Regions from separate parts of the Mesorhizobium sp. M5C.F.Ca.ET.164.01.1.1 genome, predicted to be linked through region 4. Evidence: predicted binding sites of a transcription regulator. Region 4 holds the regulator's gene; each other region holds the start of a gene.

Region 1 (4,212 bases), on a different contig from region 4:
CGAGCACGACGTACTCACCCGAGCCGATCTCAAAGCCTTTGACCTGGTCGTCCTTCTCGACCGGCTTGCCGCTATCGCTGTCGACGAAGGAGCGATGCACCCTATGGCCCGTGGCGCGGTTTATTGTGTGGAAAGCGATCCGCTCTGAGGTTGAGGCAGCCGTATAGAGCGCCACCGGGCAGCTGAGTTCTCCAATTTTCAGAAAACCCTTCCAATTTGCTCTCGGCGCCAAGACGTTAGCCTCTCTGTCACAAGCATTGCAATGGAAATGCAACGTGGCGGCGCCGAGATTTGTTCCTTTGGCGCCTACACGGTGACGATCAGAAGGGTCCTGGGCCAGCAGACAACCCATTCCGCTGCAACCAAATTCACGACCCGCCGTTGTCGAGCAGAAAGTGGAGCGGTTGGCCATGATGAGACTATCGATGACGAGGCTATCATTTTTGTCGGCCCTGGTGGCGGCTCTGGCTTTGGCGAGTTGCAGCAACGAGGCCGGACCGATACAGGGCAACACCACTGAACCGACACAGAGCAATACCAACACCGTCGACCCAAATCCCGAGGTCGACAAGGATCCAAGGCCCAAGACGACCACGGGCGGCGATCAACCCGGAACCCCGCCGGCGCAATAAACGGTCGGATGGCGACCGGACCCTATGAGGCAGGCATTCCCGGTTTCATTACCGGCGACAAGGCACCCGGTCTCACCCCGACTGGCTCTGCTCGACCAGATGGTACCTATATCGATCGCGAATGAACGCGTTGAAGAACCGACCTTTTGCCGTGGCGTTGCGGAATGCAGCGTAGGTCTGCTGCGGCACGTCGTGGTAATCGTAGCGATATCCGCTTGGGACGAACCATACTGAGAGGGTCCTCGTCGCCGGATCGTAATTCATACGTTGGATAGCGGCTGAAGGCATTTCCCAACACTCGACCCCAACACTCGACGCGTCTGGGCAATAACCCGCCCCGGCAAGCCAGGTTCCGTCTCGTGAAGATATGGGACGATGATCAAGCGGGCTCGACGCCTCCGGTCTTGCCGCCGCCGGCCGGCTTCACCAATTAGGGTTGATGCCATCGCTCAAAACCAAGCAGCCGGAATTCGCTGGCCAAGGCGACCTGTTTCGTGCGCCCAACGATCTGCCGGAAGGATTTCACTATCAGCCGGAGCTGATCACCGCGGAGGAAGAGGCCGAGCTAGTGCGGCAGCTCGAAAGTCTCGCCTTCCAGCCTTTCGACTTTCATGGCCATCTCGCAAACCGGCGCGTCGCCGGTTTTGGCCTGCGCTACGATTTTGACCAACGCAAAGTCATCGAGGCGCCGCCTATCCCTGCTTTTCTGATGCCGCTCAGGGACAAGGTGGCGGCATTTGCGCGGCTGCCCGCCGATGCTTTCGTGCAGGTCTTGATCAACGAGTACCGGCCCGGCGCGGGTATCGGCTGGCATCGCGACAAGCCGCAGTTCGATGCCGTGGCCGGCGTTTCTCTTCTTGCGCCCTGCAGCTTTCGGCTCCGCCGGAAGAACGGCGTTGGATGGGATCGCCAGACCATCATCATCGAGCCAAGGTCGGCTTACCTGATGACGGGACCGGCGCGCACCGAATGGCAGCACAGCATCCCGCCGCTTTCCGAGCACCGCTACTCCATCACCCTGCGGACTCTGCACCCGCAACGGTCGCCTCGATCAGAAGCGACAGTTCGATGACCAGGATCGAGACCGGCTCCTGTTTTTGCGGTTCGATAACGGCTGAGATGCATGGCGACCCGTTCTGGATCTGCTCCGATCACGACGACGATTGCCGCAAGGCCATAGGGAGCCCGCTGACCGTCTGGGTCGGCTATCGACCGGCCCAGCTCAAATTGCTGACCGGCACGCCGAAGACGTTCTCGAGGACCCCAGGCGTGCTCCGCACCTTCTGCGCCGATTGCGGGACATCCATAGCCTATCTCGACCAGGGGCTTCCCGAAGAACTCTATGTGACGATCGGCTTCTTCGACCACCCCGAACGTTTTGCGCCGCAGGCTCATGCCTATTGGGACATGAAGCTGCCGTGGGTGGAATTTCGTGACGATCTGCCACGTGTGGGAAGATATTCAAGGCGGCGCGATCAGGCGGTCGGAAATCCCGCCGATCGGTAACCAGCAAAACGCCGCCGATGGGTCGATCTGGTGATACTGCGCGAACACCACGCTATTTTGGCGCTCACCTGGAAGGCGGCGGATCATGAAGAGCTTGACACGATCGCCGGGCCTTCCGGTTATCGAGCACGCCTGGTTGGAATGGAGCGGCGCCCAGATCGCGACAGGCCGGTGGTGTCGTTCGAGATCAGTTGGAGGCGGCCTGACAAGGCACCGCCGCCGACGGATTTGTTGGCATTGGTGGGTGAGCATTGCGAGATCGAAAAGTTTTGATGTCCTCAGCGAGGCCCGATAGCCGTTACAGTGCCCGATAACCGCTACAGTGAGCGGGCCGGGAACCAGAATCGAGCATCGGCAGCCTGAAACGGGCATCGCTTCTTCACGCCGCTTTCGATATATCTGTCGAGCGCAAGGCATAGATCGGCAACAGGCAGCAAGATTTGGCACAACGATCGGGTAGCGCAGACCTTCCACTTCATGGCGGACGCGTACCGAAATGGCTCGGCGACCGGATGACACGCCTTGGCGCGGTCATGTGCGAGGCGATCATTCACCACTACGGTCGCGAGGAGTTGCTGCGCCGACTGGCGCATCCCTTCTGGTTCCAATCGTTTGGCGCCGTCATGGGGATGGACTGGCATTCATCCGGCATCACGACCAGCGTCATCGGCGCCTTGAAACGCGGGTTGGCTCCGCTCTCCGGCGAACTTGGTATTCACGTGTGCGGCGGCCGCGGCGCGCATTCACGCAAGACCCCGCACGAGCTTGCCGTGATCGGCGAGCGCGTCGGCTTCGACGGAACAGGCCTGGCAACTGCCAGCCGGCTCGTCGCCAAGGTTGACAGCGCCGCCGTTCAGGACGGCTTCGACCTCTATCTGCATGGCTTTATCGTGACCAATGATGGCGACTGGGTCGTGGTGCAGCAGGGCATGAACGGCGACAGCAAGGTGGCGCGCCGCTATCACTGGCTGTCCGAAGGCCTGAAGAGCTTCGTCGACCAGCCGCATGCCGCCATCGAGGGCGCCAACCAGGGCGAGATCGTCAATCTGACCGACCGCCGCGCCGACGCTTCGCGCAAGGGACAGCTGGAACTCCTGCAGGACCTCGGACCGGATCGCATTCTGAGGGTATTCGCCGCGCTTGAGCATGACGTGGCTGCAGCGCCGGAGCCCGAACAGCCAATGCTGCCGCACCTGGTCATGCCGGCACACCACGATGTTCGCGAAAGCGATGTCGTCATGCGCCGCCTTCATGGGAACATGGCGGCGGCTGCCGAGCGTGGCCCCGCCGATTTCTCCGATCTTCTTCTGGTCCCCGGCGTCGGTGCGCGCACGGTGCGGGCGCTGGCGCTGGTTGCCGAGGTTCTGCATGGCGCGCCATGCCGGTTTTCCGATCCGGGGCGCTTCTCGCTGGCGCATGGCGGCAAGGACAGGCATCCATTCCCTGTGCCGCTGAAGGTCTATGACGAGACGATCGGTGTGCTGAAGTCCGCCGTCCACAAGGCCAGGCTCGGCCGCGACGAAGAAATCGGTGCCTTGAAGCGGCTCGACGATCAATCACGGCAGGTCGAACGCTATGCCACAGGCCCCAGCCTGAAGGAAATCGTTGCCGGAGAGTTCGATCAGTCGCATCTGCTCGGCGGCCGCAGCGTATTCGGCTGGGAGGCCGCACCCGAGACGCCCGCGGACATCAAACAAAACTGATAATCGGGTCCGGATCGCAATTCAGCGGACCTGGCCTGATCCGCATTCGGCTTCAGCCATCCAGATCGATCAAGGCGATCCCGAGTTCCGGGCGTTTTCTGCGGCGCAGGTGACCAGGCGCTTCCACCAAAGTGACTTCGAGTGTCGGCCGAACGATGCCTTCGAGCAGATGCCCGCCGCGCGTGGTGCCATCGCGCAACCCGAGCACCGCGTGGATGTGAAGGCTGGGCTTGCCGTCGTCGCCGATCGCGACATCGCCGATCGCGCTGAGCACCTCGCACTGTTCGCGGACCGGGATTTTGCGAAAAGTCTTTTGCCCAAAGTCGAACCAGCCGACGGTCGCCGTTTCGAAGGCGCCGAGCGCGGTCAGC
Region 2 (4,212 bases), on a different contig from region 4:
CTGACGGCTTTTTTGTTATGGCGAGGATAATCTCCCCCTCGAGGGGAGATGGCCGGCAGGCCAGAGGGGGCTAGCCGCGCGTTTCGTCTTACATGCGAGCGCCGCCGAGGCGACCCCTTCCGTCGCCGTCGGCGACATCTCCTTCTCAAGGGGGAGATTACGCGCTCAGCTGCATTCGCCGCGAGGATCGCGAATCGCTCAATCCAGGCCGGAAAGGCACTCTTCGTCCTGCACCTCGGTTCCGCCAAGCCGGAACGGTGCGAAGGACGCTCGGTGCAGCCGCGCCACCGGTCCGTGCACCTCGATTGCGGTGCGGTGGCGGACCGTGGCGTAGCCCATATGCAGTTCGAAGCCGTAATGCGCGTGATGGCTGCCGCAGCCGCACATCATGCGGTCGCGCATCACCTTGGCGACGATCGAGGCGGCGGCGATCGACTGCGAGCGCTGGTCGCCCTTGATCAGCGCTCTTCCTTCGCATGGCAGTCCGGGCGGCACGTCTCGGCCGTCGGCCAGGGCCAGCTTTGGCTGCACCGAGAGCCCGACCAGAGCGCGGCGCATCGCCTCGAGGCTGGCCTTGAGAATATTGCTGCCATCGATGCCTTCCGCGCTGACCGAGGCCATCGACACGCCAAGAGCGGAGCCGAGGATTTTCAGGAACAGCGCCTCGCGCTGCAGATGGCTGAGGCGCTTGGAATCGTCGAGACCATCGGGAATGTTGGCGGGATCGAGCACCACCGCTGCCGCGACGACCGGCCCGGCGAGCGGGCCGCGGCCGGCCTCGTCCATTCCCGCCACCGGCCACAGGCCTTCGGCCATCGCCTTCGTCTCGAAGGAGAAATCGGGTCTCTCGACGATTTCGAAGAGAAGCGGAGAATCAGAACGCGCGCGAGCCATGTTGCGGCGAGGTTCGCATCGGCTCCGATTCTCCGCAAGCCCCTCCGGGTCGGGCGGGGCACCGGACCCGGAGGGCACCGTCTGCAAGCCCGGGGACAGGACAGGCCGGACGGGATCCTTTCATCTGCCGCCGGCAACGGCGGCACAGGATGTCTTCAAAGCAGCATCAGTTGCTCGGTTGCCTTGGCCGCGGCGACGAACTGGTCGGTCCTGAGCGACCGCCGCTCGGCGTTGAGACCAAGCCTTTTGGCGGCGATCTCGAAGCGTCGGCCGATCTGCCAGGCATAGGGTCCGGAGCCTTTCATGCGCTTGCCCCATTCCGAATCGTAATCCTTGCCGTCGCGCATCGAGCGGATCAGCGACATCACGTGACGGTAGCGGTCGGGATAATGGCGCAGCAGCCAATCCTTGAAGATCGGCGCGACCTCCAGCGGTAGGCGCAGCAGGACGTAGCCCGCCTCACGCGCGCCCGCCGCGTAGGCTGAATCGAGGATGCGCTCCATCTCCTGGTCGGTCAGCCCAGGGACGATCGGTGCGACCATGACAGAGGCCGGAATGCCGGCATCCGAAAGCTGCCTGATCGCCTCCAGCCGCTTGGTCGGCGTCGAGGCGCGGGGTTCCATGGTGCGCGCCAGCATGCGGTCGAGCGTCGTCACCGATAGCGCCACCTTGGCCAGTCCGCGCTCGGCCATGCGCGACAGGATGTCGATGTCGCGCGTCACCAGCGCGGATTTGGTGACGATGCCGACCGGGTGGCCGCGCACCTCCAGCACTTCGAGGATCTCGCGCATGATCCGGTACTGCTTCTCGATGGGCTGGTAGGGATCGGTGTTGGTGCCGATGGCGATGGTGCGCGGCTGGTAGCCCTCCTTCGACAGCTCCTTGTCGAGCATGCGCGCCGCATCCGGCTTGGCGAACAGCTTCGATTCGAAATCCAGCCCCGGCGACAGGCCCATAAAGGCATGCGTAGGCCTTGCGAAACAGTAGACGCAGCCATGTTCGCAGCCACGATAGGGGTTGATCGAGCGGTCGAAGGAAATATCGGGTGATTCGTTGCGGGTGATGATGGTGCGCGGCTTCTCGACCTGCACCTCGGTCTTGAACGGCGGCAGCTCCTCCAGCGAGTTCCAGCCGTCGTCGAAGACATGCCGGCTGACCGGCTCGAACCGCCCGGACGGATTGATGCCCGCGGAACGGCCGCGATTGCGCTCCGGACGCACGCGCATCCCGCTCTGTTCGATCATCGCATTGGCCATCTCGGCTCTTCCTGCTCCGAAGGCTGCAATGTCGGCACGGACGATCTGTTCCATTTTCGCCCTCTCCCAGGGACTGTCGGCTGGCTGTCGAATCGCTCTGTTCATGAAATTATTCCTATTTCGTTTACTAGAACAAATCAAGAACATTTTTATGATGCGACGCAAAAACTGGCGCTGCGCCCGGCTTTCCGCTATTCGGCTAACGATGCTCAGCGTTCTCATCCAGACCCTGAATGACGAGGAAAGACTTGCCCGCACGCTCGCCTCGCTGATCGGCGGCGCGGTCGAGGGCGTGGTGCGCGATGTCATCGTCTGCGACACCGGCTCGACCGACCAGACGCACCGCGTTGCCGAACATGCCGGTTGCCTTTATGTGGCGAGCGGTGGCATTGCTGCCGGCATCAGACAGGCCAAGGGCGACTGGCTGCTGCTGCTGGAACCGGGCGCACGGCTGGCGGAGGGCTGGATCGACGAGGTCGTCGCCCACACCGCCAGACAAACCATGCCGGCGCGGTTCTCGCGGGCGCGCGGCAGCCGCGTGCCGTTCCTGTCGCGGGTCTTTTCGGGAAACCGGGCATTGGCCGAAGGGCTGGTGATCAGCAAGCGTCAAGCTGCGGCCCTGTCGAAAAACGCCCGCAGCGCCGAAGCCATCGCGCGCGGCCTCGCGACCAAGAGGCTCGACGCCGAGATCTGGGTGGCGCCGGCGAAGTAGGTCCTCTCTCCCGGTAAGCGGGCGAGGGAAGGTCGCGTCCTTCGCCGAAGTGAAATTTTGCCGAGGTCGTCTTTTTATCAGACCGGTAGCTTGTCTGGGATTAGACGGCGCGCAAACCGTGGGCGGAAAACGGCCTGCCGGAAGCCGTATTGCCGCGACACTCCTGGGAGGAATGCACTATGCTTGTCGTGCTGCGGGAAACTCGCGATACTCGGCGACATTTCGGGGAGATTGCAGATGAATGTATTCGTTCGTATCGCCTTGCTGGCAGCCGCTTGGTCAGTGCCGACGATCGCGGTGGCGCAGGAGTCGTCCCTTTGGTCGATTTATGAGAACACGCTCAAATCGGCCAGGTACATCGATCTGACCCACGCCTTCGAGCCCGTGCAGCCCGTATGGCCGGGTTTCGCCAATGCCAAGTTCAAACCGACTGTCGCCGGCAAGGATATCGAGGGCTACGTCAAGGCCGGCGAAGAGTTCACCTACGACAAGCATGGGTTCGTCGCGAGCGCCTACGAGTTGACGACGGACCAGTATGGCACGCAACTCGATCCGCCCTCCCACTGGAACCCGCTCGGTGCAACGATCAGCGACCTGCCGGCCACTTATGCCGTGCGGCCGCTCGTCGTGATCGACATCAGCGGCAAGGTGCAGACTGACGAAGGCTATCACCTCCAGGTCGCCGACATCGAGGAGTGGGAAAAGGAGCACGGCCGCATACCGGAGGGTTCGGTCGTCTTCGTGCGTTCGGATTGGTACAAGAAATGGTCCGATGCCGCCCGCTTCAACCAGAAGCCGTTTCCAGGCGTCAGTTTGGACGCACTGAAGTTACTGCATCTGGAGCGGAAGATCCTGTTTCATGGTCATGAGCCGCTCGACACCGACACCACGCCCAATCTCGAGGGCGAATATTGGCTGCTTCACAACGATTTCACCCAGGCAGAAGGCGTTGCAAATCTCGATAAGGTGCCAGAGGCCGGGGCGTTGGTCACAATCGGCTTTGCCAAGCCGCTCGGCGGGTCAGGCGGCTATGCGCGTTACGTCGCTATTGCACCCCCCGACTGGACGGAGGGCGTTTCGGTCATCGAAGCGCCTGGCGTGCCGCTTTCCCGGCAAACCGCACCGCTCAAGCGCGACGAGAATGGCGTCTTCCGTCCAACGCCCTGATCGCTGGCGATATCATCGGGGGCGGCCGGCTTGGCGCGTCCCATTCCGCGCGATTTGTCGCGTAAGTCGGGACAAAAGGTCCAGACGACCAGCCCCTCCGGCGCTCGCGAAAACGTGACTGTCCCGACGATAGCCATCACAATTGCTAGCGCTATCGTGGCATGAGCGCCGATCCTGCCACGG
Region 3 (4,212 bases), 200 kb from region 4:
CGCCCACGTGCCGCCGGTCATCCAGCGCAATCTGTTCGAGAACCCGGCCTGGTATACGGCTTACACTCCCTACCAGGCTGAGATCAGCCAGGGCCGGCTCGAAATGCTGTTCAATTTCCAGACGCTGGTTACCGAACTGACCGGCCTGCCGGTGGCGTCGGCCTCGCTGCTCGACGAGGCGACGGCGGTGGCCGAGGCGGTCGGCATTGCGTTGCGCCATCATCGCGACAAGCGGACCAAGGTGGCGCTTGCCGGCACGCCGCACCCGCAGACGCTCGACGTCGTGCGCACCCGCGCCGAGCCGCTCGGCATCGAGGTCGACGGCGACACGATCGACGACAACACCGCCGCTCTGCTGGTCTCCTGGCCTGATACGTTTGGCGTCTATGGCGACCACAAGGCGGTAATCGAGAAGGCCCGCGCCACCGGCGCGCTGATCGTTTTCATTGCCGATCCGCTCGGCCTGACGCTGACCGACGCGCCGGCTACGCTTGGCGCCGACATCGCCGTCGGCCCGATGCAGCGCTTTGGCGTGCCGATGGGCTTTGGCGGGCCGCATGCCGCCTATTGCGCCGTTTCCGACAGGCTGACTCGGCTGATGCCCGGCCGCCTTGTCGGCCAATCCACCGATAGCAAGGGCCGCCCCGGCTATCGCCTTGCGCTGCAAACGCGCGAACAGCATATCCGCCGCGACAAGGCGACCTCCAACATCTGCACCGCGCAGGCGCTGCTCGCAAACATGGCGACGGCCTATGCGATCTGGCACGGCCCTGCCGGGCTGCAGGCGATTGCCGGCCGAATCCATTCATTGGCTAACCGGCTGGCAACCGGTCTCACTGCGTCAGGAACTTCGGTGCTTGGCGCAAGCCGCTTCGACACGGTGACGGTGGAAGTGAACGGCAGAGCCGGCGCGATCGCCGCCGCTGCTGAAAAGACCGGCCGATTGCTGCGCGTCATCGACGCCGACCACGTCGGCATCAGCTTCGACGAGACCTCGACCGATGCCGATCTGGACGCCATCGCAGCACTGTTCGGCGCCAAGGCAGGCGCTGCTGGCACCAGCACCACTCCGGGCAAGCCACGCGATAAGGCGTTTCTCAGCCAGCCGGTCTTCCACGAAAACCACTCGGAAACTGAGATGATGCGCTTCTTGCGCCGGCTGGCCGACAAGGACCTGGCGCTCGACCGCGCCATGATCCCGCTCGGCTCCTGCACGATGAAGCTCAACGCCGCCGCCGAGATGATGCCGGTGAGCTGGCCAAGCGTCGCCAATCTGCATCCATTCGCGCCGGCCGGGCAGTCGGCAGGCTATCGCGCGATGGTCGGCGAACTGGAAGGCTGGCTGTCGGAGATCACTGGCTTCGATGCGGTCAGCCTGCAGCCCAATGCCGGCAGCCAGGGCGAGTACGCCGGGCTGCTCGCCATCCGCAGCTATCACCGCTCGCGCGGCGAAGGCCACCGCACCGTCTGCCTGATCCCGTCATCCGCGCATGGCACCAATCCGGCGAGTGCGGCGATGGCCGGCATGAGCGTCGTCGTCGTGCGCTGCACCGAGGATGGTAATATCGATATGGAAGATATGAGTGCCAAAGCCAATGAGCATTCCAAGAATCTGGCCGCGCTTATGTTCACCTATCCTTCGACGCATGGCGTATACGAGGAAGGCGCGCGCCACCTCTGCGCCCTCATTCACGAGCATGGCGCCCAGGTCTATTTCGACGGCGCCAACCTCAACGCCTTGGTCGGCCTCGCTCGCCCCGGCGACATCGGCGCCGATGTCTGCCACATGAACCTGCACAAGACCTTCTGCATCCCGCATGGCGGCGGCGGTCCCGGCGTCGGCCCGATCGGCGTCAAGGCGCATCTGAGACCGTATCTGCCCGGCCACGTCACCGAAGGCTCGGGCCATGCCGTGTCGGCCGCACCGTTCGGCAGCGCTTCGATCCTGCCGATCACCTGGATGTATATCCGCATGATGGGCGCTGCCGGCCTCAAGCAGGCCACCGAGACGGCGATTGTTTCCGCCAACTACGTGGCGACGCGGCTCGCGCCGCACTTCCCGCTCCTCTACAAGGGCAGGCACGATCGCATCGCCCATGAGTGCATCCTCGACACCCGCGTGCTCAAGGAGAGCTCCGGCATCAGCGTCGACGATATGGCCAAGCGGCTGATCGATTATGGTTTCCATGCGCCGACCATGTCGTTTCCGGTGGCCGGCACGCTAATGGTCGAGCCGACCGAGTCCGAGCCCAAGAGCGAGCTCGATCGCTTCTGCGAGGCGATGATCGCGATATCAGGCGAGGCAGCCAAGGTGGCGAAAGGCGAATGGCCCTTGGCCGACAATCCACTGGTCAATGCGCCGCACACGGCGGCCGAGACGCTGGCCGGCCAGTGGCCCCATCCCTATTCGCGCCTGGAGGCGGCCTACCCCGCCGGTGATGCCGACACATCAGCCAAATACTGGCCGCCGGTGTCGCGCATCGACAATGTCGCCGGCGACCGCAACCTCGTCTGCTCCTGTCCGCCGCTGTCGGAGTATCTGGGGGCGGCGGAATAGAACCAGTCGACTGCGAGGCAGACTGCCCCCTCATTTCCCGCGCATAGGCAATGAGGGTGGCCGAGACGGCAAACCCCTATGGCCGGAGTTTCGACCCATTTCCGCCGCTTGGTTGCCGGATGGTTTTGCAGTAAGAGGCTCTATCCTCGAACGTAACAGGAACCTCCGTCGCCTGCCCGCAAAAAGCGTGGCAGTATCGAGCGGTGATTCGCAGCATCGCAATCCAGGACCAGCATGGACGACAACAACGATCTTTTCGGCACTATGGACAAGCAGCCGCAACCGGTTCGCGCCACCGCTCGCCCGGCCGACCCGCTGGTGCAGGCGGCGAAGCGCCCGGCATCCCGCGACGGCAGCGAGAGCTATAGCGCCGCCGACATCGAGGTTCTGGAAGGGCTGGAGCCGGTGCGGCGGCGGCCCGGAATGTATATCGGCGGCACCGACGACAAGGCGATGCACCATTTGTTCGCCGAGGTCATCGACAATTCGATGGACGAGGCGGTCGCCGGCCACGCGACCTTCATCGATGTCGAGCTTTCGGCCGATGGATATCTGGCGGTGACCGACAATGGCCGCGGCATTCCGGTCGATCCGCATCCGAAATTCAAGAAGCCGGCGCTCGAAGTCATCATGACTACGCTGCATTCGGGCGGCAAGTTCGACAGCAAGGTCTACGAGACCTCGGGCGGCCTGCACGGCGTCGGCGTCTCCGTCGTCAACGCGCTGTCGGACCATCTCGAGGTCGAGGTCGCGCGTGGGCGCCAGCTCTATCGCCAGCGTTTTTCGCGCGGCGTTCCGGTGACCGGCCTGGAGCAACTCGGCGAGGTACATAACCGGCGCGGCACCAGGATACGCTTCCACCCCGACGAGCAGATCTTTGGCAAGGGTGCAGCATTCGAGCCGGCGCGGCTCTACCGCATGACGCGCTCGAAGGCCTATCTGTTCGGCGGCGTCGAGATCCGCTGGACCTGCGATCCGTCGCTGATCAAGGAGAAGGACACGACGCCGGCTAAGGCCGAGTTCCATTTTCCCGGTGGCCTTAAGGACTATCTGAAAGCCTCGCTCGGCGACGAATTCCAGGTCACGCGCGAAATCTTCGCCGGCAAAAGCGACAGGCAAGGCGGCCACGGCTCGCTCGAATGGGCGGTGACCTGGTTCGGCGGCGACGGGTTCCTCAATTCCTACTGCAACACCATTCCGACCGGCGAAGGCGGCACGCACGAGGCCGGCTTCCGCAACGTCTTGACGCGCGGCTTGCGCGCCTATGCCGAGCTGGTCGGCAACAAGCGTGCATCGATCGTCACGTCGGAAGACGTCATGATCTCAGCGGCAGGCATGCTGTCTGTGTTCATCCGCGAGCCGGAATTCGTCGGTCAGACCAAGGACAGGCTGGCCACGATCGAAGCGATCAGGATCGTCGAGACCGCCATCCGCGACCCCTTCGATCACTGGCTGGCCGATAATCCGCAGGAAGCTTCCAAGCTGCTCGAATGGGTGATCGCGCGTGCCGACGAGCGGGTGCGCCGGCGCCAGGAAAAGGAAGTCTCGCGCAAGAGCGCGGTGCGCAAGCTGCGGCTGCCCGGCAAGCTCGCCGACTGCACGCAGAATGCCGCGGCCGGCGCAGAACTCTTCATCGTCGAGGGCGATTCGGCCGG
Region 4 (4,212 bases):
TCGTCGTTTCCGAGGATGCGCCGTTCGCCGCGCGCCTTTCTTCTTCGATCGAAAAGGCGCGCGAAAACATTGCCGACCATATCAGGGACAGCATTGGTGGCGCCGAGGGGGAGATTGCCGCCGCACTGATGGTCGGCGTGCGTGCCGGCATTCCCGAAGAGATAAACGAATCGATGCGGCGCACCGGCATCTACCACATCATCTCGATTTCCGGCCTGCACATGGCGCTTGTCGCCGGCACGATCATGGGATTGCTGCGCGGCGTCTTTGCGCTGTTTCCCGATTTTTCGTCACGCCGGCCGGTCAAAAAATATGCGGCTGCTGCCGCACTCCTTTCCATCGCTGCCTATCTCATTTTTTCCGGTATCGTGGTCGCGGCTGAACGCAGCTTCATCATGCTGGCGGTAATGCTTGTCGCCGTGCTGTTCGACCGAGCGGCACTTACCATGCGCAATCTGACGATTTCTGCCATCGCCGTCATCGTCGTTTCGCCGCACGAGGTGGTCGGCCCAAGCTTCCAGATGTCCTTCGCCGCGACTGCTGCTCTCGTGGGCGCCTATGCCGGCTGGTCCGACTATCGTACCGACAGGGCCACGGCGCCGCCACAGCGACGGTCGCCGGTCGCTTTCGTCACGCGAAAACTCGCCGCTGGGACAGGTACCATCGCAATGACCTCCATCATTGCCGGCAGCGCCACCGCGCTCTTCGCCATCTGGCACTTCCAGCGCGTATCGCCGCTTAGCCTGTTCGCCAATCTGGCGGTCATGCCAATCGTCACGGTCGTCATGTTCCTGGCCGTCCTCAGCGCTCTGGCAATGCCTTTCGGCTTCGACGGACCTTTCCTCTACATGATGGGCAAGGGACTGACGGCCATGATCGCAATATCGGGATGGATTTCCGAGCGGTCGCCGGTCGATGCAGTCGGGCTGATCTCGTTGCAGTCGGTTCTGCTGGTGACGGTCGCCCTGGTCATCGCCACGATGGCGACGACATGGTTGCGGCTTGCGGCACTTCCCTTTGCGCTCGCCGGCCTGCTGACGATTTCCGACACGCGCACCCCCGATGTGCTGATTTCGGAAGATGCGCATCTGGTGGCGCTGCCGATCGGCGGCGGCGAACTTGCCGTCAACCGGGTTCGTTCGAACGAATTCACCACCGACAACTGGAAACATGCGCTGGTTTCAGCGACCATTGTCGAGCCAGAGACATTCGAAAAAGGAGACGTGCGGTTCGACATCGCCGACCCGGCCGACCTGCCGCCGGGAGCGCCCTTCTACTGCACTGCCGGCCTGTGCCTCGCCCGGCACCCGTCCGGCGCGATCATCGCACTCGCCGACGACCGCAAAACCGCACGGCCAGCCTGTGCGTTTGCGGATTTGATCGTCATCGACGATGCCACAGCCTATTATGATCCCTGCCGCAATCCGCTGGTTCTCGTCGTTACCAAACGGCAGCTCGCTCGCATGGGCAGTGCCGCTGTCTTCTTCGATCCGCTATCAGCGACGACGCGCGCAGAAATCCGTTTTGCCGTCAGACAGCCATATAGGCCTTGGCACGAGCAGCGGAGATTTTCGCGCGAGGCGAGGGGCTTGCCGCCATACCGCAGGGCCGAGAAACCCAACAAGCCTGCCGCTCAGTAACGCCGGATCAGTCCGACGAGCTTGCCTTGCACCTTGACCCGGTCCGGCCCGAAGATGCGCGTCTCATAGGCCGGATTGGCGGCTTCCAGTGCGATCGAGGCGCCCTTGCGGCGGAACCGCTTCAGCGTCGCTTCCTCCTCGTCGACCAAGGCGACGATGATCTCGCCAGGCTGGGCGGTGTCGGCGTTGCGGATGATGACCGTGTCGCCGTCGAAAATGCCGGCCTCGATCATCGAATCACCCTTGACCTCCAGTGCGTAGTGCGTGCCGCCGGTGATCATGTCCGGTGGTACCGAGATCGAATGCGTCTGGTGCTGGATGGCGTCGATCGGCACACCGGCAGCGATGCGGCCCATCACCGGTATGGAGATGGTGGCAACGACGTCGTCGTCATTGCCGGCCGCGGGCAGGCGCGAAGGCGCCGGTTTGATCTGTCGTCCGAGGCTGCCCTGCCCAAGGCTGCCCTGAATGACGCTTGGCGAGAATTTGCGCGCCGCATTGAGGCCGGGCGCGATCGAATCAGGCAGGCGCAGCACCTCCAGCGCGCGGGCCCGGTTAGGCAGGCGGCGAATGAAACCGCGCTCCTCCAGCGCCGTGATCAGCCGATGGATCCCCGACTTGGAGGCGAGGTCGAGCGCTTCCTTCATCTCGTCGAACGAGGGCGGAATGCCGCTTTCCTTCAGCCGCTCGTGGATGAACATCAGCAGTTCATGTTGTTTGCGTGTCAGCATCGCAACCCCCAACAGAATCAGAAAAACAAACCCAGAACAAACACTATCTGTTCCAGTTGTGTTCCGCAACCGTTTAAAGTTTAATGAATGTGTTGACGTTTTGTTCAGCGTAGCATCAGCACGCTGCACGCGGCTCCCGTCGCGGCTGGGGGAGCGAATGGCTCGCGCACGATCAGCCCGTTGGCGTCGGCCAGCATTTTGAGCATCGAGGAATCCTGGATGCCGAACGGGGTTGCCAGTGGCGTGCCGGCTTCTTCCTTCACCACCGCGCGTACATAGTCCTGCCTGAGATCGTTGGCCGACATGGCGGCGCCGAGCCGCGCCTGACGCATGTCCTGCCGGAAGGCGCGGCCGCCGAGCCGCGCAAGCAGCGGCTTCAGAAAGAGCTGCGTGCAGACCAGGCTCGCCACCGGATTGCCAGGCAGGCCGATGCAGCGGATGTCGCCCATCCGCCCGAACATCAGCGGCTTGCCGGGCCGCATGGCGATTTTCCAGAAATCGAGCGTCATGCCTTCACCGGTCAGCACGTCATGGACCAGGTCATGGTCGCCGACCGAGGCGCCGCCCAGCGTGACGATGACGTCGGCGCCTGCGTCGACCGCTTGTTTCACCAGCGTGGCGATCGCCTCCTTGCGGTCGGGGGCGATGCCGAGATCGAGCGCGCTGGCGCCGACCGAGCGGGCCGCGGCGGCGACGCCATAGGCATTGGACGAGATGATCTGGTCGGGGCCAAGGTTGCTGCCCGGCGGCAGCAATTCGTCGCCGGTGGCGATGATGGCGACCAGCGGCCGTTTCACCACGCTGACCTGCGGGTGGTTGGCCGACGCCGCCAGCGACAATGCCGCCGGATCAAGCGGGCGGCCTTTCTCCAGCAGAACGTCGCCCTTCGAGAAATCGAGCCCGAGGCGGCGGATGTTGCGGCCTTCGACCGTCGACGCGGTCACTTCGACGCTGCCGCCGCCGAGATCCCTGGCATTCTCCTGGATGACGATGGTGTCGGCGCCTGCAGGAAGCGGCGCGCCGGTGAAGATGCGCACGGCCTGCGCCGGGCCGACTGTTCCGGCAAAGCCGCGTCCGGCTGGCGCCATGCCGATCACCGAAAGTCTTGCGGGCACGAACGCGACGTCCTCGGCCCGCACGGCGTAGCCGTCCATGGCGGACGCGTCGAACGGCGGCTGGGTGCGGAGCGCCAGAAGCGGCTCCGCCAGCACGCGGTCGGCGGCGTCCATAAGGGCGACGCATTCAGCTTGCAAGGGCGCAGCATCCTCAAGCAGGCGCTCGAGCGCCTCGGCGACCGGAAGCAGTGCCATTATTGGCCTGCCCCCTTGGCGTCCGCCTTGTAGTCGCCGGATTTGCCGCCGGTCTTTTCCACCAGCCTAATGCCCGAGATCACCATGGCGCGGTCGACCGCCTTGGCCATGTCATAGATGGTCAGGCAGGCGACCGAGACGGCGGTCAGCGCTTCCATCTCGACGCCGGTCTTACCTGTGACGCGGGCTAGCGCCGTGACCTTCAGGCCTGGCAGCGTCGCGTCCGGTTCGATGTCAACGGATACCTTGGTCAACAGCAGCGGATGGCAGAGCGGGATCAGCTCATGCGTCCTCTTGGCCGCCATGATGCCGGCGATGCGCGCCGTGCCCAGCACGTCGCCCTTCTTGGCATCGCCGTCGAGAATCATTTTCAGCGTCTCCGGCAGCATCGAGACAAGACCCTGGGCGATCGCCGTGCGCGTCGTCTCAGCCTTGTCGCCGACATCGACCATGTTGGCTTCACCCTGTGCGGCAAGATGGGTGAGGGCGGCCGTCATCGTCAGTCAGCCTTAGAGCGACGTGCGTCCGTTT

The links. The regulator LexA, encoded in region 4, represses DNA repair genes until DNA is damaged. The targets are predictions, from matches to a motif close to TGTTCNNNNTGTGTTCNG.
Region 1: EN807_RS19310 (DUF763 domain-containing protein) is a predicted target of LexA. The motif match lies at 2,472-2,489, and genes of this name have one in related genera.
Region 2: EN807_RS17010 (PA0069 family radical SAM protein) is a predicted target of LexA. The motif match lies at 2,279-2,296, and genes of this name have one in related genera.
Region 3: parE (DNA topoisomerase IV subunit B) is a predicted target of LexA. The motif match lies at 2,704-2,721, and genes of this name have one in related genera.

What each region holds. Positions count from the first base shown of each region.
Region 1 covers NZ_SRTG01000002.1:548,282-552,493, forward strand. Annotated here, with positions in the region: gene EN807_RS19280 (Ku protein) at 1-232, opposite strand, end outside; gene EN807_RS19290 (KTSC domain-containing protein) at 705-920, opposite strand; gene EN807_RS19295 (alpha-ketoglutarate-dependent dioxygenase AlkB) at 1,072-1,704, shown strand; gene EN807_RS19300 (GFA family protein) at 1,701-2,138, shown strand; gene EN807_RS19305 (hypothetical protein) at 2,169-2,411, shown strand; gene EN807_RS19310 (DUF763 domain-containing protein) at 2,579-3,841, shown strand; gene EN807_RS19315 (PPC domain-containing DNA-binding protein) at 3,894-4,212, opposite strand, start outside.
Region 2 covers NZ_SRTG01000002.1:48,019-52,230, forward strand. Annotated here, with positions in the region: gene EN807_RS17005 (ribonuclease HII) at 199-894, opposite strand; gene EN807_RS17010 (PA0069 family radical SAM protein) at 1,050-2,204, opposite strand; gene EN807_RS17015 (glycosyltransferase) at 2,356-2,862, shown strand; gene EN807_RS17020 (cyclase family protein) at 3,100-4,029, shown strand.
Region 3 covers NZ_SRTG01000007.1:28,688-32,899, reverse strand. Annotated here, with positions in the region: gene gcvP (aminomethyl-transferring glycine dehydrogenase) at 1-2,557, shown strand, start outside; gene parE (DNA topoisomerase IV subunit B) at 2,792-4,212, shown strand, end outside.
Region 4 covers NZ_SRTG01000007.1:227,124-231,335, forward strand. Annotated here, with positions in the region: gene EN807_RS28095 (ComEC/Rec2 family competence protein) at 1-1,640, shown strand, start outside; gene lexA (transcriptional repressor LexA) at 1,634-2,371, opposite strand; gene glp (gephyrin-like molybdotransferase Glp) at 2,476-3,681, opposite strand; gene moaC (cyclic pyranopterin monophosphate synthase MoaC) at 3,681-4,178, opposite strand.